One region of the Paenibacillus sp. FSL R5-192 genome, then DNA from elsewhere that is predicted to be linked to it. Evidence: riboswitches for the same ligand, from Rfam matches in the RefSeq annotation. Region 1 holds a riboswitch; each other region holds the start of a gene.
What was found. A riboswitch is a leader RNA that binds a small molecule or an ion and turns the genes downstream of it on or off. The one in region 1 is predicted to bind thiamine pyrophosphate.
Positions count from the first base shown of each region.

Region 2: another riboswitch for thiamine pyrophosphate. It lies ahead of C161_RS21690 (ABC transporter ATP-binding protein); the one in region 1 lies ahead of thiC (phosphomethylpyrimidine synthase ThiC).
Region 3: another riboswitch for thiamine pyrophosphate. It lies ahead of tenA (thiaminase II); the one in region 1 lies ahead of thiC (phosphomethylpyrimidine synthase ThiC).
Region 4: another riboswitch for thiamine pyrophosphate. It lies ahead of C161_RS23490 (ABC transporter substrate-binding protein); the one in region 1 lies ahead of thiC (phosphomethylpyrimidine synthase ThiC).

Region 1 is NZ_ASPR01000005.1:56,311-64,187, forward strand. Features, by position in the region: gene C161_RS32260 (hypothetical protein) at 362-529, shown strand; gene C161_RS03275 (hypothetical protein) at 712-1,401, shown strand; gene thiC (phosphomethylpyrimidine synthase ThiC) at 1,933-3,717, opposite strand; TPP riboswitch at 4,135-4,248, opposite strand; gene C161_RS03285 (IclR family transcriptional regulator) at 4,398-5,141, opposite strand; gene C161_RS03290 (alpha/beta hydrolase) at 5,502-6,527, shown strand; gene C161_RS03295 (Fe-Mn family superoxide dismutase) at 6,684-7,877, shown strand, end outside.
Region 2 is NZ_ASPR01000043.1:342,880-350,756, forward strand. Features, by position in the region: gene C161_RS21670 (ECF transporter S component) at 1-497, opposite strand, end outside; gene C161_RS21675 (copper amine oxidase N-terminal domain-containing protein) at 1,003-1,956, shown strand; gene C161_RS21680 (pectate lyase) at 2,138-2,806, opposite strand; gene C161_RS21685 (radical SAM/SPASM domain-containing protein) at 3,154-4,029, opposite strand; TPP riboswitch at 4,248-4,350, shown strand; gene C161_RS21690 (ABC transporter ATP-binding protein) at 4,509-5,273, shown strand; gene C161_RS21695 (ABC transporter permease) at 5,263-6,090, shown strand; gene C161_RS21700 (ABC transporter substrate-binding protein) at 6,258-7,331, shown strand.
Region 3 is NZ_ASPR01000015.1:281,122-288,998, forward strand. Features, by position in the region: gene licT (BglG family transcription antiterminator LicT) at 1-733, shown strand, start outside; gene C161_RS16080 (endo-1,4-beta-xylanase) at 1,035-3,707, shown strand; TPP riboswitch at 3,914-4,011, shown strand; gene tenA (thiaminase II) at 4,125-4,787, shown strand; gene C161_RS16090 (spore coat protein) at 4,998-5,294, opposite strand; gene C161_RS16095 (hypothetical protein) at 5,306-5,506, opposite strand; gene C161_RS16100 (zinc-dependent alcohol dehydrogenase) at 5,538-6,674, opposite strand; gene C161_RS16105 (spore coat protein) at 6,671-7,057, opposite strand; gene C161_RS16110 (hypothetical protein) at 7,069-7,311, opposite strand; gene C161_RS16115 (hypothetical protein) at 7,500-7,784, shown strand.
Region 4 is NZ_ASPR01000047.1:152,105-159,981, reverse strand. Features, by position in the region: gene C161_RS23505 (hypothetical protein) at 113-622, opposite strand; gene C161_RS23500 (VOC family protein) at 797-1,183, shown strand; gene C161_RS23495 (NAD-dependent epimerase/dehydratase family protein) at 1,201-1,956, shown strand; TPP riboswitch at 2,101-2,213, shown strand; gene C161_RS23490 (ABC transporter substrate-binding protein) at 2,520-3,560, shown strand; gene C161_RS23485 (thiamine-binding protein) at 3,785-4,075, shown strand; gene C161_RS23480 (ABC transporter permease) at 4,075-4,833, shown strand; gene C161_RS23475 (ABC transporter ATP-binding protein) at 4,871-5,779, shown strand; gene C161_RS23470 (TatD family hydrolase) at 5,885-6,691, shown strand; gene nfsA (oxygen-insensitive NADPH nitroreductase) at 7,014-7,757, opposite strand; gene C161_RS23460 (TetR family transcriptional regulator) at 7,750-7,877, opposite strand, start outside.

The DNA of each region.
Region 1 (7,877 bases):
CTACATTATCCCCTAAACAACCCGACCATGGTACCAAGTTAGTTAGCATGCTTTGCATCATTTAACCAGATAATATGCCTCATATGCGGGTACCATTGACTTCCTTAAAATTGGGACTATTCACATAACAACCGATTCGATCCTCCCATATCAAACCTTTCATATTAGGTCCTTTACTCCTGAATTTCCCTAAAAACGTTTACATCTCCTTAAAACCGGGTAAAATCACTACAATCCAATTGGAATTACGCTTTAAACTCTTTTATTTCGTCTAACAAGTCACATGTACCTATATGCGCACCTGGCATGGTAACCAGTCGAAATACATAATCCAAAAAAACGCATCAAAGGAGGAACCAAGATGATCCGCATGCCTATTCAGCAAATGATCCCGTACCATCACCAATATCCGCGCAACACGGCGACCACTGCTCCTAAAAAGGAGAATGAGAACACTCAAGGTCTATCCTTTCATGAAATTCTGCAACAAAAAATGGCGAAGAAAAATGCTTCTCCTTCCCTTAGATAAAAATGGACACCGGACCGACCCTAGTTGAGTCAGGTTATCAACCGTCTTTCCGCAGCTTGGCGGAAGGGCGGTTATTGGCGTTGAGCCATAAACGACTGTACAGTTCTCAGGCATGTTTCTATAATGGTTTAAATATCTAAAAGATCCATGACATATACGAACTATAAAAGGGGACTTAGCACATGATCACCATTGGTTGTTTTCACGCTCATTATTCCAACATCGCCTTAATTGAGGAGACGCTTGCTCCTTATGAAGTTGAATTGGTCCATTACGTCGATCCAGGTCTGGACCGTCTTAAACATGACGCTGACTTTTCCGAGGTTGTCATTCACGAGAAGGTAGCCCAGACGCTCCAATGGATCGCTGAGTGTCATGCCGATGCCATTCTGGTCACGTGTACCCTGTTTGCGACAGTATTGGAGCAGGAAGCCATACAGGTCCCTGTGCCTGTGATCGGCATAGATGATCCGTTATTGCAGGAGATGCGGCGAGTACCAGGAGATTACATAATATCATTCACCAACCCGGCAACTATTGAAGGAACGATGGCACGGTTGAATCAGGCATTACAGCAAGAGGATGAGAACGGGCAACTACACGTTGCCAAGACCTCTCAGACGGAAGCGGTGTGCATCCCTGGGACATTTGAGTTGATTATGCGTGGAGATCAGCAAGGGTATCTCGAAGCGGTACGAGAAGGCTTACAGCAGATTGCTGAGCAGTACCCGGGTAAAGCGGTAGTGGCGGCCCAACTGTCTATGGCTCCCGCTGCTGCACAGGTTACAATAGATCGCGGTATTCCAATCCATAGCCCTCTGGCATTGCTTGCAACGTATTTGGAGAAGAATTTGGGCCTGGCTCGACAGTAGTAGCGGATTTGGAGTGAAATATTACAATCACTAAAAAGATGTGAAAACTACTATATCGACTCCTTTTGCAAAATAAAAATGCTCTCGAACAAGAGCATTTCAAATGGTATAATCACTTTGTACAGCCAATTTGTGGTGGGAAATAGGCTTGCCTCCAGTGGGAGGTGATCCTATGAACTTCTCTTTTAACGACGTAATCGTGTTCGCGATGTTAATTATTGCGCTCCTGACATACATCGATCGTAAAAAGAAGTGACCCGCCACAGGTTGACGGCCTGACGGGTCACTTCATCTGAACTTGCTGCACTCGGAGGAATACCCACCGCAAATGCTGTGCAGGAGTAGCCATTGGCCTGGCTACTCTTATTGGTGTTTACTTACATTCATTTTATTAAACATCTGCTAGACAATCAACCATAATGCTGATAAAAAGTATCAGGAAGCTGATCAATAAGATGAAGAAGACGACATGATAGCAGTATTCTCACCTTCAAACGATGTCAGACTGCCCAGCTTGCGCTGTACCGGCGCCTAGGACCGTGTCCGATATTCCTCGGCCTTTTCCTGCATCCCGGCAGCTACAGCCTCATTCTCGGACAACCCCTTGTCTGCGGCAAAGGCACGAATGTCCTGCGTGATGCGCATGCTACAGAACTTTGGTCCGCACATGGAGCAGAAATGAGCTTCCTTGGCCCCTTCTGCTGGCAGCGTCTCGTCATGGTAGGATAATGCCCGTTCCGGGTCCAGTGACAGGTTGAACTGGTCCCGCCAACGGAACTCGAAGCGTGCCTTGGACAATGCGTCATCGCGGCGTTGAGCACGCGGATGGCCTTTCGCCAGATCGGCGGCATGAGCTGCGATCTTGTAGGCGATGACCCCTTCCCGCACATCATCCTTGTTGGGCAGGCCCAAATGTTCTTTTGGCGTAACATAACAGAGCATGGACGTGCCGAACCAGCCAATCATGGCTGCCCCAATGGCGGATGTGATGTGATCATATCCTGGCGCAATGTCGGTCGTTAGCGGCCCAAGTGTGTAGAACGGTGCTTCTTTACAGATCTCCATCTGCAAGTCCACATTCTCCTTGATCTTATGCATCGGCACATGACCCGGGCCTTCGATCATCACCTGCACATCATGCTTCCATGCGATCTGCGTCAGTTCCCCAAGCGTGGCCAGTTCCGCCATCTGAGCTTCGTCATTCGCATCGTAGATACTGCCTGGACGAAGTCCATCTCCCAGTGAGAACGCCACATCATACCTTTTCATAATCTCGCAGATTTCTTCAAAATGGGTGTATAAAAAATTCTCCTGATGATGCGCAAGGCACCATGCTGCCATAATGGAACCACCCCGAGACACAATACCTGTCATTCGCTTGGCGGTCATGGGGATATAACGCAGCAGTACACCTGCATGAATCGTAAAGTAGTCCACGCCCTGCTCTGCCTGCTCAATGAGTGTGTCACGGTACAACTCCCAGGTCAGCGCTTCCGCTTCGCCATTCACCTTCTCCAGCGCCTGATACAGCGGCACCGTACCAATCGGCACAGGTGAATTGCGGATAATCCATTCCCGGGTGGTATGAATGTTTTTGCCTGTGGACAGATCCATCACCGTATCCGATCCCCATCGTACCGCCCAGGTCATCTTCTCCACCTCTTCCTCAATGGAAGAAGATACAGCAGAGTTACCTATGTTGGCATTGATCTTCACGTGAAAATGACGACCGATCAACATCGGCTCACTCTCCGGGTGATTGATGTTGGATGGCAGAATGGCCCGTCCACTCGCCAGCTCCTGTCTCACAAATTCCGGCTCCACGCCTTCACGAATGGCGGCGAATTCCATCTCAGCCGTAATGACTCCCTGTCTCGCGTAGTGCATCTGAGTCACGCAGCGTTCTGGCTGTGCCCGCAACGGTTTGCCTCGTAATCCGGGGTACTCTTCAGCGCCAGCTCTCTTCCCTCCAGGCTTTAGTCCGTTATCCTCCGGTTTAACTGTACGGCCTTGGTAAGTTTCGACATCGCCGCGCTCTGTGATCCAACGTGTGCGCAGGGATGGCAGACCTGCACGGATATCCGCATGGAATGCAGGATCGGTCATGGGGCCGCTCGTATCGTAGACACGCAGCGGTTCGTTATGCTCCACCCCTTGGGGAGTATTCGTGTCATGAAGGGCTATCTCACGCTCCGGTACAGCAATGTCCGGCCGTGAGCCCTGAATGTAGACTTTGCGGCTGCCCGGAAAGGGCTGAACCCGTCCGGCCGCCCCTGTTTCCTTTTCCACCTGCTGACCGTTATGTTCCTGTTCCATCGCTTGTTGTCCCGTTTGATTTCCTGTACTCATGTTCACTTGTCTCCTCCTCAGTGTTCGTCGCTTGTTTGGTTGGTTTCATCATTAGCTCGCTTACGTACCTGTCCCAAATCATGCGCAATGCAGAGAAGAAAGAGCGATCCTACACCAGACCAGGGGAGACACTTTTCATGTACAGTTAACAACAGACGGAGGCTGCCACAGATCATCGATCTATAAGACTTCCCTCCTCATCCAAGCCCACTTCCGCAGGTTATCGAAAAAGAAGCCCATAAAATCCGCGCTATATCGCCCGTTCCCTGTATATAAAAAAGCCGGTCCCCGAAGGAACCGACTTTTATGTCCATCACCAATAATGCACCTTCATGCAGCTCCTTAACGGAGCCCTACAAGGGTCACATCATGTGGTGGTTGTGGTCATATCGCCGATTACTTCCCTACGCTGGTATGATCCAGATCAGGTGCAAAGGGTCCGGAATCTCATGCGATTCCGTCTCAGTCCGGACAATTCGGACTCCCCCAGTAACGTTAATAAGTTGCGGCTTACATAAGCCGCCGTTCATATTCAATGAAGCTGGCCCCGTTGGGCCGTCCATTACAGAGTAGCGCAACCGGAACATAAAAACAACCTTTATATTCCAAATCATCAAACTCTATTGGAGAAAAAACTTACATCAACATCAGGATAACATGAGCCCCATTTGCGTAGCAGCATCCTTCAACACAGGTGCGTATTCATGCAATGTCTCCTGCGAGAGTCGACTGACAGGTCCTGAGACCGAGAGCGCAGCTGCAATATTGCCTCTGCGATCCATAATCGGTACAGATACCGCGGCAGCTCCCGGCTCACGTTCCTCATAACTCGTCGCATATCCGTTATCCCGGATATCTCCCATCTGCGCCAAATACACCGCGGGATCAATAAACACCGGCCATTCCGGCCCGTTCATCAGTTCTTCACGATCCTCGTCCGTGGCAAACGCCATCAGGACTTTGCTGGAAGCGCCCACAGACAGCGGGAGTCTAACACCCACTGGAGCGACTCGGCGGATCGCCTGATCACTTTGCACAGCTTGAATCCGTATCCTTTCACTCCCATCACGCAGGTACAGACTCACGGTCTCCCCCAATCGATCTCTCAGTCGCTCCATCGCAGGCAGCAGCAGAATAGCGGGATCATCACTGCGGGACATGTGAGCTGACAGCTCCCAGATTCGGATGCCAAGTCGGTACTTCTCTGTTGCTGCATCGCGGATCACGAACCCTCGATCCTCCAGCGTAGCCATCAAACGATGCACTGTACTTTTGTGCAGGCCAATCTGGCTGGCAATTTCGGTGAGTCCCAGATCACTGCGTGTGGTAAAACATAATAATATATCCAGCGCCCGTTCCACAGCCCGGACGGTTAACTTGCGATCTTCCATGGCATAATGCCCTCCTCATGTTTCATCACATGAAACTTGGTTACATAAATTATATGAGAAACGGTCTCATCTGTAAACCAAAAAGAGCCAAATTCAAAATAGGCCAACGTGTAAATTTTTCCTTTTTATAAGACTTAATCCCCTGTAATTTACACACTAAGGTAATGTTACCCATATATCTTAAGAACTATATAACAATTGCGTAACAAATGCCCTCAATCAATTGACTTTGACTATATTGGAACATACGATAAAGATATATTACATTAAGATATCGCTCTGAAGCAGGCTCTGAAAATCGATGCAATTCTCTTTACATTTCGTTGTTATCTTCAACTGAACTTCAAAGGAGGGGCATTCATGTATCAATCATCCCAGAGCGAAGCCCCGCTGCAAACAAAAGTGTCCGATCTGCCCTCTTCCCTATCACCGAGGCTGATTCGGTTCAAACATATTATCGTAGCGTTGCTGCTCTCCGTTGTATTTTTTCTACTGTTTTGTTTTATCGCACTGCATGGTTATATCGCATGGGTATTATCCAATCCAACGGTAGCGCCTGTCTTCTCCAATCCGATGCAAGCCAAGAACATGAAGTATGAAGACATCACGTTCCCGGCAGCAGATGGCAGCCGCACGATGCAGGGATGGTATATACCTGCTGACAATGCTGCAAGCAAAACGATTATTTTCAGTCACGGCTATGGTGCTAATCGTGAAGAAACATGGGTACCCATGTATGACCTGGCACACTATGCCCATCAACTTGGGTTCAACGTGGTGATGTTCGATTACGGCTTCGCTTCTCAAGTGAACAAAGCTGTAGCCACAGGTGGCAAAGCTGAGTCACAGCAATTGCTCGGTGCGATCCAGTTCGCCAAGCAACGTGGTGCGCAGGAACTGGTTGTCTGGGGTTTCTCGATGGGTGCCGGTACAGCGTTACAAACCGGACTGATTACGAAGGAAGTGGATGCAATGATTCTGGACAGTGCGTTCCTGCTGGAGCCAGATACGCTGTACCACAACATTCACAACCAGATCGATTTGCCACGTCAGCCTACACTGGAGATCATGAAACTGTTGTTCCCTGTTCTGAATGGTACCGGATTACAACAGATTCCATACCAGGAAGTGAAAAAGGAAGATTATCCGTTCCCGATTTTCTTCATCCATGGTACAGAGGACGAGAAGGCGCCTTATCCAATTGCGGAGCAACTCGCCGCCAACCAGACCAATCCGTACTCCGATGTATGGATTGTCCAGGATGCGCATCATGAGTTGATCTTCCGGGAGCATCCAAAGGAATATCTGCGCCGTGTCTCAACTTTCCTGAGTCATGTAACGAAAACAAGCAGTGACGATGTGCAAAACACGAATAATGGAGAATAACCAAATTTCAATCACCGAACTTTTCGTTGATTCCAGAGCCCTCAGGGGCTCTTTTTTTTGCACTCATAGGACAACAAGCTCGCGGAATATACTCTTGGGACGCATGAACAGACGGTCTGCATGCAATGTATTTCATCTGAAGGAGGTTCAACAAAGATGAACTGGTATGGATATGGTCACCTGCTGCCTCTGCGGACATTGGAGGAAATCCGTTTCTGGAAAGAACAGGAGAAAGAACATACACTCGTCATTCGTGCCCTGGTTCCTGATCTGGAGCCCCCATACGTCAAGCTACTGGAGGAATGGGAGGTTACCTTTGCAAACAGTGAGCGAGTAGCCAATCAGCTTTTAAAACAACTATTGCCCGCAACCCATCCACCTGCTCCCTACATGGTTCGTTGTATCGATCAACTTGTGGCGGCAGCTCGTAAGCAATCGAGGGAGTTCATCAAACAGCTGTATGTTCTTCTGGAGCAAAGTGCTGCTGTGCAAGCTGTTCCGCTTGCCAAAGTACTCATTCTGCATTTTATCCGCGAATCGGAGTATTTTCTGGGCGTTTTGGATACGCTTGGCCAACCGGGCATCTTGCGTGAAACGGATTCGGAGCCATCACTTTTTCTGGAAAATGCGTTGCATACGTCAGAGTCAGGAAGCGTCCATCGCCAAGCTTCAGAAGCTCCAACTTCTCCAGAGGGAAATATAAATGCACCTGCGGCTTCAGCTCAGATCCAATCCGCAACCATTCAAACGCCTTCTACCGGAACAACACAAGCCACACCCAGCTCTACAGCACCTCCTGTAAAAGAAAAGCCGGTTCCCATTGGAGGACACACACTGCCTCCTCTCCCCTATGCGTACAATGCGCTGGAGCCACATATTGATGAGCTGACGATGCGTATCCATCATGACAAACACCATCAATCTTATGTGGATGGACTAAATGTAGCAGAGAAAAAGCTGGCGGAATCGCGAAAAAAGAATAACTTTGAACTCATCAAACATTGGGAACGTGAACTTGCCTTCAACGGGGCAGGCCACTACCTGCATACGATATTCTGGACAATTATGAACCCTGCTGGCGGTGGCAAACCTTCCGGTATGCTGGCAGAACAGATCAAACGAGATTTCGGAAGTTATGAAGCGTTTAAGAATCAATTCACAGAAGCCGCGAACAAGGTGGAAGGCAGTGGCTGGGCGATGCTTGTCTGGAGCCCGAGAGCACATCGTTTGGAGATTTTACAGGCGGAAAAACACCAGAACCTGTCCCAGTCCGATATCGTACCACTCCTGCCACTGGATGTGTGGGAACATGCCTACTATCTGAAACATCAGAATGAACGCAAAAAGTAT
Region 2 (7,877 bases), on a different contig from region 1:
CCAGCAATCAAGATGCTTCCGATGAAGCGGAATCCGATAAATAACGTATAGTTCCAGGCCGAGAGTGAATCAATATACCCGTACTGGTAATCCAGCAAAAGCGAAGCCGCTGCGGCTCCTATGGCTGCAAGACAGGTGACAAACAGATTGGTTTTACGATACAAAAATGCGGCGAAGAATATCTCGGCTCCCAATCCTTGCAACAGACCGTATACAAGTGTGGACATGCCCCATTCACTACCCAGAAAAGCACTTACCGTTGATGCCGCAACTTCGGCAAGAATAGCCACGCCTGGTTTACGAATGATAACAAAAGCAAACGTGCCCGCCATAAACCACATGCCGTAGATCATCTGCTCCGCATGAACGCCAAATGGTTTCATCAAGTCATATGTAGGTCCCCATATCTTGTAAATCACCCCAAACACTACTGCGATCACGATGGTTACCAGAATATCCGTTAGTTTCAATCGCTTGTTGCCTGCTGTTGTTGCCATGTTCTCTACGTCCTTCCTTTGTTCCCTGTGAGGGTTATCAAAATAAACGAAAAAGCCTCCCCGGTTCCGGGCAGGCCTTACGTACAGTGTACAATCCTCACAATGATGTATTGGATGGATGTCGAAAATACGGAATATCAACCAGCACCCCTCCGTCATGGCAGATACACCACCACAGTTCAAAGAGGTCTGTTGTTCATCCACGTTCATTCCCACAATTCACCCTTACATATCGCAAATCCATGTTCTCTACGCTGGCATTACCCAGATCAGATGTACGGTCAGCGGCACAAGGCCACTCTCTCAGCCCAACTTCATTGAGCTCCCGGTTCACTTATTTCATTGCTTCTAATGTACATCAGATGGGTATTTGTGGCAATCCCTAGAAAAATCATCATGCTTCATTTGGGGTAACAGGGGAAAGAATCTGATGGTTCACTTTCCATAATATGAAACATTTAGGTTATGTAGTCCGTCTTAAACATTAGAAGGGAGATTGATAGTGATGAAAGATTACAATTCTGTTTGGCAGCTTAAAACATGGAAAATGGTCCTTGCCGCTTCGATACTCACCGCAGGCACGGCACCTGCCTTACTCTCATCCACTGTGGCGGAAGCCGCAACAACTAAACCTAAACCGACAGCTTATATTAACAATGTTCAAGCTCAATATGATGTTGTCATACGGCAGGGTATTACGTACGTGGCATTGACGGAGCTTCAATTCCTCGGCAACTATACGTTTGGTTACAATAACAAAACAAAAGAGATCAGCATTAGCACAGGCAGCGATAAGTATGTCCTTACACCTAACAGCAAAACAATGAAGAAAAACGGTCAGAATGCGACATTATCCTCAGCGCCGATTCTGGTGAATGGTAAAGCGATGCTTCCGCTCCGTGCCATCGGTGAAGCTTTTGGTGCCAAGGTGCAGTGGAACCAGAAGGCCAAGGAAGCCTACATTTACACTACCGATGCTACGATTGTAAAAGAATATAACAGTTCCGATCTGACTGTGGCGCGTGAAGCCGCACTGCATCTGCCACGCTTCTCTGAACTGGGACAAGCACGTCTGGACATTCGCAACCCTTTGGGTCCAGTGGATTCATCCATTGAATACATCTTTGAGCAAGGTAAAAAAGATCGTTTCTTCGTTGTTGAGGATAACGATCTGATCAGTTATTATATCCTTAAAAATGGAAGTGCACTGTTACAATGGCAGGCTAACATCAGCAAAAATGCCGGAACCATCGGTGACCTGTTCTTTATTAAAAACAAAGCCGTTGCTGAAGCAGGGACTCGTCCTTCCGTAGCAGGTCAAACACTCGTATCATTTAAGTACTCTCGCATGCTTGAAGAAACCTCTTACGAAATCATGAACAAATTGGACTCTATTGATACCGGTTCTGTTGTCCCCGAGAAAGGCAAAGTCATCGTTGAAGTTCCGGGAGAGCAATAATTTGAGCATCCTCTATAAAACATTGCTCAGCAGAACTATACTATGACATCTGCATTACAAAGAGCGTCCCACAAAGTCATTGTAACAATGACCTTGGAACGCTCTTTTTGGCGTTATATTTTAACTTCAAATTACAAGCAGAGCTTAAACTTTTACCAACTCCAGCGATTCAATCTTCTGTCTAATATTGCGTGTTCCCAGACTGGCTCGTTTTCCCTGAAGCAAACCCCTTGAACAACGTTGGTACTTTGGAATAACGGGTATTCGTAATTTTCCCTTGTGATGTGCTGCTGTCTGTACGCATAATCGAATCTTTTACATTGGAAATGTTGGAGTTATCCAGCGTCATGTTAACTGCAAAGGAAGTTCCACCATTTTGGCGAACCAGTTTGCCAATATCATCTGCACGGAAATTTTTGATGTTAATTGTTCCAGCTGCATTCATCTGGAACACTTTATCATAAGCCTTATACGCTGCCCCACCGGTAATGTTAACCGTTCCGGCAGACTTCAATGTCAGTGCATCCTCGCCCACGTCCTGCCAGACCACATTCGATATATTACAGTTGCCATAACAGTGAACACCATCAGCAGCTGGTGATCCAATGTTTACGTTTTTGAGCGTGGCCCCTGCCTCCAGACGGAAGACTGGCTTCTGATTTTCTGCTTGAGATCCGTCGCCAAGTGTGGAAGGATTAGCTACAAATGTTTTGCCTTGACCATCATAGGTCGTGCCCTTTGGAACAATAATAGTTGAATTTACAACCGTAGGCGCAGCCGCAGCCGGAACTGCACCAAATATAGAAGCAACCAAACCAGCGGACAGTAACAACGTCAACATTTTTTTCATAACTTTATTCCTCCCTTATTCTCTCGTTTTTTGGTAATGTACAGCCTGGGCTTGTACTGGAAGTTCGCCAGAGGTGCACCTCTGTCCGACCAACAACCTAATCCTACCAAATAAGGAAGGTAACTAGAATAATCATTAGATCAGATATATCATGACATCGTACAATCCCTGTCATATCGGCATTTTTTGCATGCTAGGTCTCTCAAGCAATATGCTGATATCAACCTCTGGTATGCTCATTTGTAACGTATGTACCCCTCACTTAATCCCCAATAACAAAGAAAGACCACTACATTTGTCTCCAAATGTGTGATCTTGAATGTCTTCTGGCTTGCTGATATAAAATATCAGGCTCCAAATCTCTGACGATAACCGCACTTTCTACACAACTCTTCTACAGCTTCGCGTTTGGAGAAGCCATATACCAGATTGTTCGCTCGCTCACCCTCAATAATCTCCGAGAATGACTTCTCGTGCACATTACCCAGGTTAATCACACCCTCGCCATCGAGACAGCATGGAACCACCGTTCCATCTACAAGCACAGCTGCCTGACCGCGAAGTGCATGGCAGAAGCCTTTGCCGTCATCTTCAGGTGCATCCAGACTCGGCCACTGGAACTCATGGTCCTGATTCAGGTATACATTCGGGGCAATTTTGACCCCGCTGCCTGGAACTACTTTTTCCTCAATGCGGAAATCCAGATTGAACTCACGTTCCAATACTTCAAGGGTCTCCCGATTTCGATTCATCTGAGCATTTGTGAAGTTATCCTGTGTCAGATTCCACAACCGAAATGAGATGATGACATTGTGCTTAACGGCCTCGTGTACAAAGGACAAAATATGACGCAGGTATCCGTCACGGTCTGTTGAACCTTCATGCCCATCGAAACTGTGCAGGGAGAAATTCATCTGCCGCAGCGCCGGTTTGCCAAGCAATTTATGCTGAGTCTTGGGCAGCAGTGTACCATTCGTTGTAATGTTCACCTTGAGTCCCTTCTCATGTGCGGAATCGAGCAACAAATCTATTTTGGGATGCAACAAGGGTTCGCCTTTGACATGTAGATAAATATGATTGGTGTGTGGTTTAACTTGATCCAGTATATTGTTGAAGACTTCAGGGTCAATGAATCCTTTGGCACGCTGTGTCTGCGGACAGAAGCTGCATGCCAGATTGCAGATACTCGTGATCTCAATATATACTTTTTTGAACGTTTTCAACTCGGGTCCCCATTCTGCCTAGGAGGGAGAACAATCCCACCTGCATTTTGTGATCCGGCCAATATGCGCCACCCCTATTATATCGGGTTAGGGAGCCCAGGTAAATTGTTCAGTTGTTCGGGTCTGACTCCAAGTTCATCTCAAGAATTCCATCATGCTGCCTCTTTACAGTTCATGTTCGAGTGATATATGCTGAACAGACAACTGCATATCTTGAACTTTTGCACTAGGGGAGCCTTGCGGCTGAGACGAATATGATTATTCGGACCCTTTGAACCTGATCTGGATCATACCAGCGGAGGGAAGTGGAGCGGCCTTTTAGTAAGCGGATTTTTTTCATGTATGTGAAGATAAATTGCGGATTTAACTTACAGACCCACTCATTTCTCCGGAAATGGGTGGGTCTTTTTTGTTCCTTTTGCAGAGTATAGGATGCCGTTGTTATTCCAGCAGTCTGACATCAAGGGGGTGAGGATCAGATGAACAACCATGTAACCATTGAGAACGTTAGCTTCGCTTTTCCTGAAAAAAAGGATTCACCCGTGCTCGCCAATGTGTCGCTTAAGGTCCAACAAGGAGAATTTGTCTCGCTCATTGGCTCCAGCGGGTCAGGTAAAAGCACGCTCTTCAAGCTACTCGCAGGCTTGCATGAGCCAACCGTCGGCACCATCGATATTGCTGATGTACCGCACGGACAACGGCTCGGACGAGTCGCCTATATGCCGCAGAAAGATCTGCTGTTATCCTGGCGTACCGTCATGGAGAACTGCATGCTTCCTTCCGAGTTGGCACCAGGCCGACAGGACAAGGACAAGTTACGTGCCAACATCCTAGCTGGATTGGCAAGGTTCGGCCTGTCGGGTTATGAACAGGCCTATCCAGATGAATTGTCCGGCGGCATGCGGCAGCGGGTGGCATTGCTTCGTACCTTGCTTACAGGCGGGCAGCTCATGTTGCTGGATGAACCCTTCGGTGCACTCGACGCATTAACCAAACGAGAAATGCATCGCTGGTTGCTGGAGCTGTGGGAGAGCTTTGGCCAAACCGTGATGTTCATTACACATGACATCGAAGAAGCCCTGCTGTTAAGTGACCGTATCATTCTGTTAACTCCAGGAGGGCAAGGTCAGCAGTTGCAGGAGATGACGGTTCCTTTACCACGCCCAAGGCATTCGGACATGATCTACGAACCGGCTCTCGTGCAGATGAGGCAACAACTGGAGGAACAATTGCATGCACGATAGAGCTGAGGTTAGCGTCTGGACGTGGTGTTCAAAGTGGCTCTCGAGGTCGTTTTCCCAATATGGTCTGTTCATTATGCTCATGTTCTTATTACTGGCGATCTGGGAAGTGATTGTGCGTATGGGATGGGTGCCCTCCTTCATCATTCCTGCACCCACGGCCATCGTAAGCTCACTGGTTAAGCATCGCCGTCTGCTGTTGACCATCCATCTGCCTGCTACCTTTATGGAGGTTGTTGTTGGTTTTGTCTTGTCCATAGTGACTGGAATTACGCTGGCAACAGGCATGCATATGAACCGATCGATTGAAAAGGCATTGTATCCCTTCATCGTGATCAGTCAGACCATACCGTTGATTGCCTTGTCCCCCGTATTTATCCTGTGGTTTGGTTACACGTTGTGGAGCAAAGTCGCCGTGGTATTTTTAATCGCATTCTTCCCCATTGTGGTCAGTACCTACGATGGACTCCGCCAAGGCGATCCAGAGCAGCGTGAACTGTTGCTCACCATGGGCGCCAGCAAGTGGGATATTTTTTGCAAACTCCAGGTTCCGCTGGCACTTCCCTCTTTTTTCTCGGGGCTAAAGATGTCTGTGGTGTACTGCGTGGTTGGGGCAACGATTGGCGAATGGCTCGGTGGTAGCAAAGGTCTAGGGTACTTCAGCCGTCGTATGTCCAGCAACATGAACACGGATGCGATGTTTGCCGCCATTTTGCTGTTATCCCTGCTTGGGATCGTTTTGTTTGTACTGATTACCTGGCTGGAGAAACGGTTTAACATACGGCGTCATCGTCATGGAGGCAAAAGAAAGGTTGGATAATACTTAGACAGAAATTAGATGTAAATACAGTAGTTACAATCTTCAAAACAAAACATATCTTATGCACAATTTCAGCAACATCTTCAATCAGTTCATTGTCACATTATCGTTAACATGCTGTTGCCCATTTTCTACAAATCAAAACGATGAAATGAGGAACTTCATTTATGAATAACAAAGGTATATACTCCCTGCTTCCCATCATACTCATTAGCCTTTTGCTGATCGTTAGCGGATGCAGCACCACAGACAATAGCCAAAATACGCCAACAACAGATTCGGCAACCAATACACAGCAAACAGATCCGTCTGCAACCGAACCTGCATCAGACACCAAAGATAAACTGTCTATCATGCTCGACTGGTACCCGAATGCAGTACACTCCTTCATCTATGTGGCTCAGGAAAAAGGATACTTTGCAGACCAAGGTCTGGATCTCGATATTCAGATGCCTGCGGATACCAATGATTCGCTCAAACTTGTTGCTGCCGGAAAAATTGATCTGGCCCTAAGTTACCAGCCCCAAATCTTGCTCGCGCGTGGCGAGAACATTCCTGTACGTTCCATTGCTGCTGTTGTTCGGCACCCGCTTGTGCATCTGTTGACCGAAGCGAATGGCAACGTAAGTTCACCCAAAGATCTTGAAGAAAAGACTGTTGGTTATTCCTCCATTCCTCTGTACGAAGCGATGGTACGCACGATGATCAGTAAGGATGGCGGCAATCCCGACAACATAAATCTGGTCGACGTTGGGTTCGATCTGATTCCTTCGCTGGCTTCCGGACAAGCGGATGCGATTATGGGTGGTTTTATTAACCATGAACAATTGATTTTGGAGAAAGAAGGACATGCCATGAAATCGATTAACCCCGTCGATTATGGTGTGCCTGATTATTATGAATTGGTCCTGACTGCAAGTGAAGCTGGCATTGAAGCAAAAAAAGACCAACTTACCCGGTTCGTCAAAGCGGTCCAGGAAGGACAGAAATATGTGACTGAGCATCCAGAAGAAGCCTTGAGTATTCTGCTCGCTCATGAGAATGAAACATCACCGCTTGACCCGGAGATCGAAACCAAAAGCCTGGCAATTCTGCTACCACTCATGAATGAAGAAGGCCAACCATTTGGTCGGCAGGAAATGGAATCGTGGGAAAATGTACGTACATGGCTCGTTGAACAGGATTTGATTCCTGAATCGGTGAAAGCCGAGGATGCTTTTATTACTCTGCAAGGAGAGTAAATAAAGGAGAGCAACGCGAATGAAGGAAAAGTGATTGAACATAAAGGGAATGAAAGCAAGGGGATTAAAAGCAAAGTTAACAAAACGTAGGATCCAATGCATGAAGTTTTGCGAAATGGAATTGGCCTGAAGCAAGCATCGGAGTATCAGAATTTATTTATAACAATCCTAAGTGGCTTGATGTGCAATTGGGTAGATTGATATGCGTTTGACTGGCTTGATGTGCATCTGGGCAGATTGATATGCGTTTGGGTGGCTTGTTGATATGTATTTGGTAATGTAATTAGCGCTTATCTTCAAGCCTACTGGGAGCTGAAACGCTCCTTAACTTGATCGAAACAGAGCATGCTACGACCGCTAACGAATCTGAGGCGTCCTATTCAGGGATTTGGAGCGGTTGCAGAAATCTAAAGAACCTGAAACATGTTATATCAGAATAAATAGCTGTTTGCAGCGTTTTGGTCAGGCGATTCTGGGAATAACGTGTCTGATGTTCCTTACATTTCAAAAGGAGGACCTGACAGCCAAATAAGACGTCCTGTGTTC
Region 3 (7,877 bases), on a different contig from region 1:
TGAGGAGCATATCCAGAAACGATTCATTCTGCAAAATAATCCGTCTGCCCAGGCTTACGTACGAACCATCGAAAACATGCCAGAAAAACATGTGAATGTCATAAACAAACTGATTACCAATGCAAAAGAAAAGCTGTCTCTTGACGACCAAATCTTCTTTACGCTTATGGATCACTTGTCGTTTGCCATTGAACGATGGAAAAAAGGTGTAGCATTACAGAATCGCATGTTATGGGAGATCCAGAGGTTTCATCCTGTCGAATTCGAACTGGGCCTTGAAGCCGTTCAGATGCTGAATCTAGAATTGGGTATCGAACTGCCGGAAGAAGAAGCAGGGAATATCGCTTTTCATTTCGTGAATGCCCAAACGCATGAACAGAATATGGAGCGCACGATGCAATCCGTTAAGATGTTAAAAGATATTTTTAACCTGATTCAATACACCTTTGATATGCAATTGAACAAAAATTCCATCCATTATGTGAGACTTGTCACACATTTGCAATTCTTCATCCAGCGTTTACAAGAAGGACGTCTGGGCAATTCGGCGAAAGATTTCATCTTTCAGCACATGGTGAAGGAGCATCCGCTTGAATACAAATGCGCGGAGATGATAAAAACCTACGTGCAGAATATGCTGGATATCTCCATATCGAACGAGGAATTATTATATTTGATGATTCACATTGCTCGAATTGTGCAGGAGGAACAGAGTGACGAGGGACGATTATAAAAAAAAGTTTATATGCCTGTTAGCAGACAGGAAAAAAGAAAGATACTTTCTAACGATGACCGTTTTCTCGTACTTTATCGGGAAACGGTCTTTTATTTTTGCAAATATGTAGCGACTTTTTTGATATTCCACGCGAACGAACTCCAGCTTCCTAAACCCACATGAGATTACCAAGTGATAACATTTTATTGTAATTATTGTAAATTTGTTATATGTAAGCGCTGTCTAAAGAGCTATAATCTATTTATCTGGATGTTAATCCGTTCAGAAATACTTAGACCAAATCAAGAGGAGGAATTGTATGAAACGGTTAGGCCAATGGAATATAACGGCCTTGGTTCTTGTGCTGGTACTCGCCATGCTTCCATTTTCGAATGTCTCACATGCAGCCAAGGCAGTTACGGAAGTGGAGGGAGGTCATTTGAGCACAAACTTTGAAGACGGTACACTTCAGGGATGGACTCCACGTATAGGTAACGAAAGGCTGACAGTGACACAGCAGGAAGCACACGAAGGTCAGTCCAGTATGCTGGTCGCCAACCGTGAGCGTTCCTATCATGGACCGATGTTATCCATGAAGGATCTGCTTAAGCGTAACCAAGAGTACGAAATTTCGGCATATGTAAGACTTACTCAGGAGCCCACCACGGATCAAACACTACAGCTCACCACATATAAAAAAACAACTGCCGAAAGCTGGAACCCAATCGGTAGCGTGAAAATTACCAAAACAGAATGGAATACATGGCACAAGATCACCGGAAAATTTCAATATAGCGATGATCCCACTGAATTGAATTTGTTCATCGAAACACCCTACATCTCTGAAGATAGCGTAGATACGTTATCGTTCTATGTGGATGATGTATCATTTACTCTGGCCGAGCAACTGGAGATTGAAGAAGGGATTCTGTCTCTGAAAGACCTGTATCAAGATGATTTCCCCATTGGTGCAGCGGTGTATCGCTGGCAGTTGGAAGGCGCATATGGACAACTGCTCACAAAGCACTTTAACAGCTTGACCGCAACCTACGAGATGAAACCGAAGTACATGTCTCCTTCCGAAGGTGTTTATGAGTTCGAGGCAGCCGATCAATATGTTCAGTTCGCCGAGGAGCATGGTATGGGTGTACGCGCACATGCGCTGTTGTGGCATATTGATGCAGCAGAGTGGATGTTCAAGGATCCTCAGGGTAACCCTGCGAGTCGAGAATTACTACTTGCCCGGATTCAGGATTACGTTGAAACCGTCATGACCCGATACAAAGGTAAGATCTATGCCTGGGATGTGGTAAACGAGGCGATTGCGGATAGCAATGGTGATGCCAACGGTTTACGTAAAAGTCCCTTTTATGAACTAATTGGTCCGGATTATATTGAGAAAACCTATGAATTCGCTCGTGCAGCCGATCCGAATGCCAAATTATATTACAACGAATACTTCACGGAAATCTCTGAGAAAAGAGAGCATATGTATCAGTTGGTCAAACGACTGAAAGAGAAAGGGCTCATCGATGGTGTGGGTTTGCAATCCCACTATAACCTGGAATCCCCGCCCATCAAGGAAATTGAAAAAACGATCAGCATGTTCGCCGAACTTGGATTGGATATTCAGATCACGGAACTGGATGTGGATAGCGGAATTCCATTTGGTGAAGAGATGTCCGATGAAGTTGCAGTAAAGCAGGCGTATCGATATAAGGAACTGTTGGATTTGTACAAAAAACACAAAGACCACATTTCTTCAGTTACCTTATGGGGACTCCAAGATGAGAAGTCTTACAACAACCAGGCTATGCTGTTTGATTCAGCCCTGAAGGCCAAAAAGGCATACTGGGGACTCGTGGATGAATCCAGTTTGCCTGTGTTGACGCAGAGAGCCGTCTCACTTTCGGGTAAACCGGATATCAAAAAACAGACACAAGATCCGCTCTGGAACAAAGCGGTGTCTACTCCACTGAAGGGTGACTCTTCGGGATCAGCCAGTTTCCGCACTTTATGGGATCATAGTAACCTGTATATCCTCGTGGATGTACAGGATGCAAAGGCAGATGTGAATGACAGAGTAGATATCTTTGTTGATCTCAATAATGGCAAGACCACTTCATATGAAGCAGATGACCGACACGTAATCATTAAGCGGTCGGGCAAAGCTGAGGGTGTGGAGCAGCGTTCATATCGTGTACGCGAGACAAAAGCCGGATATCAGGTTGAATTGTCCATTCCGTGGGGTGGTATCCAAGTCGGATCAGAATATGAAGCCGGATTGGATATCCGTGTGACTGATGGCGGTTCAAGTGGGACACAACCTTATAATCCACTGTACTGGAATGATCGAACACAATCTCAGGAACAGGATACAAGCAAATACGGCGTGATTCAACTCGCCCCTATGCCCAAATCTGCACAAGCTGTGCAAGGGATTGTTCAGATTGATGGGAAGAAAGACACATCATGGAATAAGGCTGCACCATTTGAAGTAAAACGGTTGAACCAGAGCGAAGGTGCAGAGGCAGTGGCTCGCGCAATGTGGTCAGGTGAGTATCTATACCTGCTGATCGACGTCACTGATCCAAACATCATTACAGATAGTATCAACCCATGGGATCAGGATTCGGTTGAGATTTTCCTGGACGAGAATCACCAGCGCACACCGTATTTTCAATATGATGATGCCCAGTTCAGAATCAGTGCAGACAATGTGGGAACCTTTGCAGGGGGTGCCTCACCTGGACGCCTTGTAAGTGCTGTGAAGAAAACAAATAAAGGATATCTCGTAGAAGCCAGAATTCATTTACAATCATTGACGCCCAAAGCAGGAAATGTTCTCGGTTTCGAGCTCCAAATTAACGACAACCAGGGCGGAGGTAAGCAGAGCGTAGCCAAGTGGAATGATACGACCAATGAGAGCTGGAGAAATACTTCCCAGTACGGAATACTCACTTTTGTCGGAAAGAACAAACTCGGGCATTAAACCATCGGCAGTAGTTGCAAGAATAGAAACCATCATAACAGTGGCTGAAACTCAACCATTGTTGTGATGGTTTTCATCGTTTACATACGTCACCAAAGGTGATGAGGGGCGATACAATCTTCCTTGACTATATTTAACAGCCCTTGATATACTAAATGGATGTTATTTTATCTTTTATGGGAATAGGAAAGTAATCAACTACATACAACCGTTTGCGAGGGAGCCTTAACCGGCTGAGAGGGTGTTAAACCGACCTTACCTGATTTGGATAATGCCAACGTAGGGATGCAACGATGAAACACTGTACTTGGGTAGCTCATGCGAACCCCCTTGTTTTAGTGTATTTGTCTGCGAAACATCCATAGGATGTTTCGTTTTTTTGTTTTTAAATACGTACATTATGAATTGGAGGAACACATGTTGACTATTTCAGAGAGACTATATCAGGCAGCACAGCCTGTGTGGAAGGAATGTCTTGAGCATCCCTTTGTTAAAGGAATCGGAGATGGTTCCTTAACGGTTGAACAATTTCGTTATTATTTGCTGCAAGACTACTTGTACCTGTTCGATTATGCCCGCGTATTTGCACTAGGTATTGTCAAGTCGCACGACCCCAAATTGATGCAGTTTTTTAGTGAAAACGTAGATAACATCCTGAATGGTGAAATGAAAATTCATCGTTCTTATATGGAGCGATTAGGAATTACAGAGGATCATGTTTTCCAGGTAAAACCTGTCCTGAAAAATGCAGCCTATACTAACTATATGCTCTCTGTTTCCCATGCGGGTGGCATAGCAGAAGTACTTGTATCCATTCTGGCCTGCTCATGGAGCTATGCAGAGATTGGTCAAGTCCTTGCCCAAAAGCCAGGTGCAGCTGAGCATCCTTTTTACGGAGAGTGGATCACAGGATATGCTTCCTCTGAATACAACAGCAACAATCAATCCCTAGTGACGTTAACTGATAAGCTATTAGAAGGCTGTAGCGAGGGAACGTACCAACGGATGGAGGATATTTTCGTGATGTGCAGTCGCTTTGAGCTTGATTTTTGGGAAATGTCATGGAAGCTGGAGCCTTAAGTTCACTGTAGTCAATTAAAGTAGAGAGCAGCGGCCATAAACAGTCTCAGGATAGAAATAAGTAGAATACGTAAAGGAACGCTTGCAATAAGCGTGTTTCGTGACGATGCCAAAAAAAGGGCGGATAGTATCCGCCTTTTTTCATTGTTGAAATTCTTGACACAGGGACATTTTGTTCTCTGAAGTCTCTGGCTAAAATCAAAAAGGGTGTCAGGACGGAATGTTCATAGCAGTCTGAATGTTTTTCAGATCGAGCTGAATTTGCTCTGCAATATGGTAAGGGTGGTATAAACCATGCTGCACCATGTAATTTGATATCTTTTCATGAGAATCTATGGCTTCATCGAGCTGTTTCATCAAAATTTGTTTGATTTCGGGGGTGGCACATTCGGTCACAGCCATGGCGTAGTTTCTGACACCGCTCTTGGCGTTCATCAAAAAATCCATTGCGATCACGTCATCGGTCAGCGTATTAAGACCAGTCATGTGTTCTAATATTGGGTTCATTTTTTTATCTCCTATACAGTCGCTTTAGACAGCACTCCACCGAGCTCCTGAAGCTGCTGTTGTGATAAGATCGCATCTTGTTGCAAAATTTGCTTGAGCTCCGGGTCGGTTACCAGAGCTTGCATGGTCTTGGATTTAGTCATACAAACCGTCTTGAACGCAGCTATTTCATGTACCTCGAGAATCTCATGCAAAGCGTATGTGGAATCCATTCAGATTGTCCTCCCATGTATCTATTCATATTTAAGGCTTTAAGATGACTTTAATGCAATCGTCCGTTTTTGTATCGAACACTTCATAGCCCCGTTTGGCCTCGCTGAGCGGAATGACGTGCGTAACAATGTCGCCAGGGTCCACTTTGCCAGACGTAACCAACTCGTACATGTATGGCATGTAGTGAATGACCGGAGCTTGTCCGGAACGGATATTCACGTTTCGCTGCATGATATCACCGAGCGGGAATCCGTTATAACGTCCGCCGTATACCCCAGTGACTTGAATGGTGCCACCTTTGCGAACAGCCTGAGATGCAATGATAAATGCGCTCATGGTGCCGCCTTGCAGTTTCATACCGCTGGCTAGAAATTCAAGATCGCTCATCTTGCCGTCCATTCCTACCGCATCAATGACAACATCGGCGCCGCCTTTGGTCATTTCCTTGAGAGTGTTCCCAATATTCTTATCCTGTTCGAAGTTTACTATTTCCACATTGTTTGTTCGCTTCGCATGCTTTAAGCGGTAATCGACATAGTCGACGGCTATGACCCGCTTAGCTCCTTTCAGCCAGCAGAACTTCTGGGCTAGGAGTCCGACCGGGCCGCAGCCGAGCACAATGACCGTATCTCCATTTTTAACGCCGGCGTTATCTACGCTCCAGAATGCCGTCGTCATGGCATCGGCGATCAAGCTTAGCTTTTCGTCCGGTTGTTCGCAGTTTTCAGGGATCTTAAAGTGGGTAAAATTAGCAAATGGGACCCGTAAATACTCCGCTTGCCCGCCGGGATATCCGCCGGTCGTTCCGGAGTAGCCGAAATATGCGCCCATATCCCCGTGTTCGTTGGAATTGTCACATTGGCTTTCCAGCTGATTTTTGCAAAAAAAGCATTCTCCGCATGCGATGTTAAACGGGATGATTACGCGGTCGCCTTTTTTTACCTTGGTCACGCCAGGGCCCACTTCTTCTACGATCCCCATCGGCTCATGTCCGATGACATAGTTTTCCTGAAGGTTAGGGATCATCCCGTGAATAAGATGAAGGTCAGAACCGCAAATCGCGGTACTGGTGATCTTTACGATCATATCGTCCGGTTTCACAATCTTCGCATCCGGCACCTCTTTGACCACGACATTTTTAACCCCTTGATACGTTACCGCCTTCATGCTTTATGTCCTCCAATATGTTCATCTGGGGTCCGATCAAACATCCCTTTACGTGACGTATCACCCGGGAACAGATTCATCTGCCCGATCATCACCGTATTTTTCGCCGAAAGCTGATCGAGTTGGTACTGTTCGTTCAGCTCATAAGGATGAAACCATTTTTTGCGAATCATGAGCTCCGAAATTTCTTGGTGCATTGAAATTCCCTGCTTCAGATGAGTATGCAACAGGGCTCTTACATCCGGTGAAGCCGTTTCCGTCAGGGCGATGGACAAATTACGTACACCCTCCTTGGCACGAAGAAGGAAATCCATGGCAAAAGTCATATCTGCCATTTCCGGCATATTCAATGAATTAATCGGATCTAAATAATCGGTATTCATCTGAGTTCCCCTTAATGTGTTATAGGTGTCGGATTATTCGGAACGGGTGCTTGAAAAGGAGCTCTTGCGTAGATTGCTTGCAGCTCAGCAATCTGTTGTATGGATTGAATTACGTCTTTCTGCATTAATGCTTTTAGCTCTTGGTCAAAGACCAGGCCTTGCATAAGTTTCGACTTAGCGATGCAGAGCGTTTTGAAGTTTAACGCTTCATGCAGTTCCATCGATTCGTGCGGCGCTAGCGTTGGATTAGCCATTCAGAAATGATCCCCTCCTTTTTCATCAAGATTAGATTTTCCAATGCATCGGATCTTATACTAATATGGATCACCGGAGAGGTAAGATCCGAATATTCCCATACAGTCGCAGGGATATATACAAAATCTCAATCCCATACTTATTTCTGTTTAAATGAATGATCTTACTCATGGAAGGAGGAGTCACGGTGCCCAATAAAAACAAAATTGATCTAGCAACCGAAAACGCAAGAAAACCAGCAGAAGATGCACTTAACTCGAGTGGTAGTAATACGCTGGAGCAGCATGCATCTAACGCGGTTTCTAAGGTGCAGACGGCTTTAAATCAGGCAATAAGCTCGTTAAGTGAATCTAATGCGGCAACAAATTCACAAGCGTTGGAGATTGCCAGGCAGCAATTGACCCGAGCAGAGGAATTTTTAGATCAAGCGATAACTTCAGCCAATGCATTAGGTTTACCGGACCAACAATAAAACGGTTTTGGTACTGATAAGCTTGGTAAAGTTTTGCGTTGACGATCGGAAGAAGCATTTTTCCTAGAGCACATATAGTTAACGTCAACATGC
Region 4 (7,877 bases), on a different contig from region 1:
AATATGGCGGCAGTGCCCTATCTTTGCCTCTCTCATCACCTTTCATTAAAGGTGAGAATAATATCTATTCATTTGCACAAGATTGCCCAGGAAATACTTATGGTCAACCAAATCACACACTTTTATTAACGACAGGCATTACGGGCCCGTTATCCTTGATGAACTTACCGAATACATATCGGACGAGTGGTCCCAGAACGATCAACTGATATGGAAGCGCAAGGCTGAAGTTACGAGCAATGGTATGGAGATACGTACGGAGTACGGATGACCCACTTAATTGATCAGCGAGATATGCCGAGATCATTCCATACATGGACATGATCAGAACCATGCCAATCACCATGAAAAATGAAATGACGAGCACACCCAGAATCTTGTAGGACTTGTCAAAGGGCAAAGAGAATGCAATCTTTCTCGCCACAGGGCCAACAATGAAAGACTCCACCAGAAACGCGATGACAAAACATAATATGAATTGAAGCAGTATTTCAAGCGGGGACATCTTGCCGAGTAACCCACTGTGCCATAGATTGAAGAACATCATGACCAAGACCATTCCTATACACATCATTAATCCGAAAATAATTTGTTCCTTCTTGCTGGTTGGCAATTCTCTCATCCTCTCTGTTTACCTTCGTAATTATAGAGATGAGGAAACCCTTCACATAAGTGAACATTCTGTGAAAAGTTATGATTTTTCCAATTTAAAATTGGATTTGACAACCATGTAGTACAGCTCTATGATATCCCTTAAAATGGTAGAAACATTCACTACATAAGGAGGTTTTTGATTGTGAGTTTTCAAAAGCGCATTGACCACGTCGGCATTGCCGTTCGTGATCTGGAGACCACGCTGCGTTTCTACACGGAGATCGTTGGTCTTGAATTGAAAGACCGGGTGACCCATACCAACGGCGTCATTCAGCTTGCCTTCCTTGGCTTCAATGGAAGTAATGAGACTGAGATTGAGTTAATTCAAGGATACAGCGACAAGCTACCTTCTGAAGGTACGGTGCACCATTTTGCGATCCACGTGGATGATCTTGATTCTGAGTACAAACGCATTCAATCCACCGAAGCCGAATTTATCGACGGAGAGATTATCACATTGCCTAACGGTTACCGCTATTTCTTCATCCATGGACCTGAAAAGGAATGGATTGAGTTCTTCCAGCGCTAAGAATTGGAGCTGATTTCATGAACATTTTAATTACTGGCGCAGCCGGAAAAATTGGACGTGACTTGTCCCAACACTTGTCAGAAGCATTTCGCCTGCGACTAACGGATTTAAATATCGACAGACTGCATACGTATCAAGGGACCAGCCATGAGATCATGACACTGGATGTGACAGACCCCGAAGCCTGTCAGCGTGCTTGCGAAGGCATGGATGTGGTTGTACATCTGGCTGGAGATCCTTCCCCGAATGCCGGATTTTATGAATCGTTGTTGGACATCAATATCAAAGGTACATTTAATGTATTCCGTGCAGCTAAAGACCAAGGTGTACGAAGAGTCATTCTTGCAAGCAGTGCACAGACGATTGAGGGGTATCCCATTGATGCTCAAGTCTATCCGGACATGCCAACACGTCCACGGAATTTGTACGGGGTTAGCAAATGTTTTGGAGAATCGCTCGCTTCCTATTTTGCGTATACCGAAGGTTTACAAAGTGTAGCAATACGTATAGGTGCATATGATGATTTTCAACCGGACGGACCCGTGCTGGAGGCAAGGGATATGAGCGCGTATATTAGTCCGGCTGACTTGTGTGATTTGATGTTCAAAGCAATTACAACTACCGATCTGGAACCCTTCACCATACTGCATGGGATCTCGAATAATCGGTTTAAACGATTAAATCTGGAAAACACTCAGAAACAGGTAGGTTATGACCCCAAATCCGATGCTTTTGCACTCAGTCAGATTGCCTTATATGATTCCCCACGATAATTATTGAAAATAACACATCCAAACAGGCTGTTATACATATGTATAACGGCCTGTTTGATAACTTATACGTGTCCCTATCCAGTTCATGACTGGACACGTTCCACCCGCTGGCCTATAATTACACCTAGTAATGCCCGTAACTTCATAGTTTCCCAGGGGAGTCGGAATTGGCCGGCTGAGAGTGTATCCCACCAAGATACTAACCCTTAGACCTGATCTGGATCATGCCAGCGTAGGAATCGGAGTATATCGAAATGGCACAGCCCTATGGCTGAACGCCACCTCTCTAACGCCTGCACGCGTCCCGGAATACGGGGCGCTTTTTTTGTTACTATCAGAAAGTATAAGTTTGGAAGCATCACCTTCCTGATATTGCAAGAAAAACTGCCGCTAAGCGCAGTCTGGCTTCCTTGAATGACATCGATGGACGTTTTACTTGTTCAAAAATAACGTCATCCGGATCTCAACTGGTATAAATCTGTCGATTTATGCAAGATGATTGGATATGAAGCCAAGGAGTACCCCGTGCCAATCGGCCGGACATACCGAAGGAGAGACCACAGATGAAATGGCGTAAAACGATGGGATTGTTGCTCTTGTGCGTGCTTATGGTGACTGTAGCCGCATGTGGTGGCAAAGAAGCTGCCCCAGCTGGGCAGAACGGCAACACAAATACGGAAAGCAGCAACGAAGGTGACACTGCCGCCCTGAAAGATATTAAAGTGGTGCTCGACTGGACACCAAATACGAATCATACAGGCCTGTATGCAGCTGTAGATCAAGGTTTTTATAAAGCCGAAGGCTTGAACGTGGAGATTGTACAACCAGGTGCCGGTGGCGCAGATACAATGGTTGCCTCCAATGAAGTGCCTTTTGGCGTAAGTTATCAGGAGAGTGTAACTCAAGCCCGCACACAGGGTGTTCCATTGGTCTCCATCGCAGCAGTTATTCAGCATAATACATCTGGTTTCGCTGCTCCGGCGGATCGGAATATCAAGTCACCGAAAGATTTTGAAGGTAAAACCTATGGCGGTTGGGGTTCCCCAGTCGAAGAAGCCGTGATGCAATCCATTATGGAAGGCGACGGAGCCGATGTATCCAAAGTGAAAAACATTAACATGGGTGACGCCGACTTTTTCACCGCAGTGAAACGAGACATTGATTTTGCATGGATTTTCTACGCTTGGACGGGTATTGAAGCCGAACTGCGCGGGGAACCGATCGACATGTTATATGTGAAGGATTATTCAGATGCATTGGATTACTACACGCCTGTACTAGTAACAAACGAGCAGACGATCCAAAACGACCCTGAGTTGGTGAAAGCATTCCTGAAAGCCACTTCAGAAGGATATCAATACGCAATTGATCATCCCGAAGACGCAGCCAACATTCTGATCAAGGCCGTACCGGATCTGGATAAAGACTTGGTACTGGCAAGCCAGAAATGGCTTAGTCCAAAGTACACAGATGACGCCCCACGCTGGGGTGAGCAAAAGCAGGAAGTGTGGCAGAACTACACCGACTGGATGTTTAGCAAAAAACTGCTGGATGAACAGATCGATGTGAGCAAGGCATATACGAACGAGTTCTTACCCCAATAAAATTTCTCATATAAAACGAACTTAAATTTTACACGAGGACGGAGAGGACAGAAATAACGTGAAAAAGCGAAGCGGTCGCCTTTATCACCGGATTTTCCCTTTAGAGAAAGGGAATCAAAAAAATCTGGGGATAACAGCGATTGGAAGGTTATTCTGTCATCGAAGTGGCAAGTGTAACAGTCATTAGTTCATTTTATATATCACGAAAGGAGCCGTGATCTCTCATGGCAAGCACACTACTTAGTATTCAGGTTATCCCGAAAACGCCAAATGGCGAGAACTCTTATCCTTACGTTGATCGAGCCATTGAAGTTATTCAGCAATCTGGCTTGAAGTATCAGGTGAATGCGCTCGACACAACGATGGAAGGTGAACTGGAGGAACTGCTGGAAGTTGTACGTAAAATGCACGAGGTACTTGTGGAGGCTGGCAGCCCAAGCATCATCTCCCAGATCAAAATCGCCCATAGCCCTACTGGCTTCAGCATGGATACCCTGACGGAGAAGTATCGCTAATGCATGCCTATTTCAAGAGTGTATGGCCGCCCATTGTGGCGGTTATTCTCTTTATAGCGATATGGCAGGGAGCCGTCTCCCTCTTCCATATTGAGAAATGGATGCTGCCTGCACCGTCCGACATCGCCCGCGAAGCCGCAACCCAGGCCGAGCGGCTTGGCATGCACGCTTCCGCAACCATTCAGTTAACGCTGATTGGATTCGCGGCTGGCACAGCGGTCGGATTACTGATAGCGATGGTGCTGCATTTGGTCCCTTTTCTCAAGTCAGCCCTGTACCCTTTACTTATTCTTAGTCAAAATATCCCAACCATCGCGCTCGCGCCGCTCCTGTTAATCTGGTTTGGATTCGGGCTGTTGCCCAAGCTGATTACGATCATCCTCGTCTGCTTCTTCCCTGTTGCAGTGGCGGCGATGGATGGCTTGACCCGTACTGACGCGGCGATGATGAACTATATGCGCATGGCTGGTGCGAAACGTCATCAGATTTTCTGGAAGCTGGAGCTTCCTCATGCTCTGCCATCCGTGTTCTCCGGTGTCAAAATCGCCGCTACCTATAGCGTGATGGGTGCCATCATTGCCGAATGGATTGGTGCAGACAAGGGTATTGGTTATTATATGATGTTGCAAAAGTCAGCCTATCGCACGGATCGCCTATTCGTGGCAATCATGATTATTGTCGCGCTCAGCTTGTTGCTCTTCTTGCTCATTGCCCTACTGGAGAAGCTGCTTGTGGGCTGGCGGCCACAGAAGCGATAGTAAAGATGTAATCTGTATATTAGGAAGTGATGATCATATGAATCGGCAACTGGACCAACAAGTCCAGCCTGAACGAGGAACAAGTGTATTGGAGCCAAAGCATGGTGAAAAACATCACCCGGCTACGCCTGATCAACCTGCCATTACGACTCCTGCTCCGGTTCCACCTGCACTGGACGTTGTTAATGTTCATGCATCATTCCGCGAACGACGGAGTAGGCTTTCGGTTCTGAACGGACTGTCCCTGACTGTGGAGCAAGGCGAGTTTGTCGCTATCGTCGGGCCTTCTGGCTGCGGTAAAAGTACCCTGTTCCATATCATCGGCGGTCTGCTAAAGCCACAGGAAGGCCAAGTGCTTATGAACGGTCAAAATGTAACGGGACAGCGTGGCAAGATTAGTTATATGCCGCAACAGCCCGCCCTTTTCCCTTGGCGTACCATTGAAGACAATGTACTGCTTGCTGGAGAAGTGGCTTCAAGCGCTCCCCCTCGGACCGAAGCACTTGCAGAAGCTCGTAAGTGGTTAAGCAGCGTGGGTCTTGCCGGGTTCGAGCAGGCATACCCTCATATGCTGTCGGGCGGAATGCAGCAGCGTGCTGCATTTCTGCGCGCCCTGCTCAGTCCGCAGGAACTCATGCTGCTGGACGAACCTTTCAGCGCGCTGGATGCACTGACACGTAGCGACATGCAGCGCTGGTTGCTCGATATCTGGGAACAGAACCGCCGCTCGGTGCTGTTCATCACCCATAATATCGAAGAAGCATTGCTGCTTGCGGATCGGGTCTATGTATTATCCAACCGACCTGCAACAGTGTTGCACGAGGTACATGTTCCTTTTGATCGCCCAAGACGAGAAGAAATTACGGAGGAATCCGCTTTTCTGGAGCGTAAACGGCAGATTGCTCAGTGGATGCGAGAAGAACAGCAGAAAGCCCGCCTATCATAATAGCGCGGGTTTTTAAGTTATTATTTTCCTTTAATAGGTGATCCGCCTTAAGAAATTCTGCGTAACATAGTTAGAATATAACTGAACACAAGGAGGAATTCCCTCATGCATTCTCAAGCTTTTGCACCATTAATTGATGCTCATATTCACTTCGATCAGTATACCCCTGACAAACAACGCGAAATGCTGCTATCTTTCCCGTCTCAGCAAGTCGAGGCAGTCATCGCCGTGTCTATGAATCTCGCTTCTGCCCAGGCCAATCTGGAGCTTGCAAAACAACATCCACGTAACATCTATCCGGCCTTCGGTTTCCATCCGGAACAGGAACTGCCGTCCGTTGCAGAAATGGACCTATTCTTCCAATGGATCGAGAAGCATATGGGACAAGCCACAGCCATCGGAGAAGTTGGCCTTCCCTATTACAATCGTCAGGAAGCGGAGCAGGCAGGGCAACGCTTCGATCAGAGCGGGTACATTGAACTGCTTGAACGTTTCATCCAACTTGCCAAAAAGCATAACAAACCACTTGTCCTTCATGCGGTATACGATGATGCGGATATCGTCTGTGATTTGCTGGAGCAATATCAGTTCCGACGTGCTCATTTCCACTGGTTCAAAGGTTCTCGCCAAACCGTAAGGCGCATGGCGGACAACGGTTATTTCATTTCCTTCACGCCGGATATTCGGTATGAAGAAGAGATTCGTGAACTCGCCCGGCAATATCCATCAGAACAAGTGATGGCCGAGACCGACGGACCTTGGCCCTTCGAAGGACCATTTCAGGGACGAATGACACACCCGGCCATGACCAGACAGGTCATCCAGGCGTGGAGTGAGATCACTGGCATGGGAACCGAGCGGGCCGCCCGTCTTTTTTATCAGAACACAAAGCGTTTCTATGGCTTAACTTGATTACAATCTGGTAGTAGCAAGCACTCTCGCTTGCCCTGCCAATACAGCACAAAGAAGCCAGTCGGCTTCGCCACCGACTGACTTCTAGTCTACTATTATATATCAGTTGAACTAAATTTTTACACAGGAACGTAGAGGACAGAAATAACCTGAGGAAGCAGAGCGGTCGCCTAAAAGCTTTCTGAAAGAAAGCTACTTCGGAAGCATACGCTATCACTAGATTTTCACCTTCAGAAAAATTGGATCAAAAAATCTGGGGATAACAGCGATCGGAAGGTTGTTCTGTCATCGGAGTGGCAAGTGTAACTACCTTCAGTTCAACTTAGCGCTTCAAGAATCCTTTGCCTTCCAGGAACGGTCTCACTTGCAACCTTGTCGGCTCAGTCAGGCGCTTCGCCATCAGTTCGGACCATGGAGTCGTTCGTTCACCGTTAGTTCGTGCTTTCATGTACGCCGTCGTTGTCTCATCATACTGCTCAACACCTTTGATGCTCTGCTCGGCATTATAACGATTACGATGCAGAACTGCATTAAGTGGCAGACGCGGGCGAATTCCCGTTTCCTGATCTGCAACACCAATACACATGCCATACACCGGATATACCCCTTCCGGCAATTCCAACAGCTCAGCAACTTCCTCAATCCGGGTACGAAGCCCGCCAATATATACGATTCCGAACCCTAGTGACTCCGCTGCAAGAGCGGCGTTCTGGGAAGCCAGTGCAGCATCAATTGTGGCTACCATGAAATTCTCGGTTGAATCGGCATACGATTCCTTCTCAGGAAGATGACGTTTCGCAGCATCACTCAGCCGATACAGATCAGCACACCATACAAGAAACACCGGACATTCATTGACATAGGCCTGGTTGCCTGCCAATTCAGCCAGCTTGGCCTTTTGCGCTAAGTCAGTCACAGCAATTACGGTATAGGCTTGCACACTACTTGAAGAGGAAGCCATCTGCCCTGCAGATACAATGGCTGCAAGCTGCTCATCACTTACCGGGTCTGGCTTGAATTTGCGTACAGAGCGGTGTTTCATCATCAACTCAATGGTTTCATTCATGGTGGTTCACTCCCAATCCTCGAAGTACGAACTCAATTGTCTGCTCAGCAAGCTCGTCTGTATTCATATCCTGATAATCAAAGCCAAATCGTGAATTCTTGGCCCGTTTGTGCGCCAAAG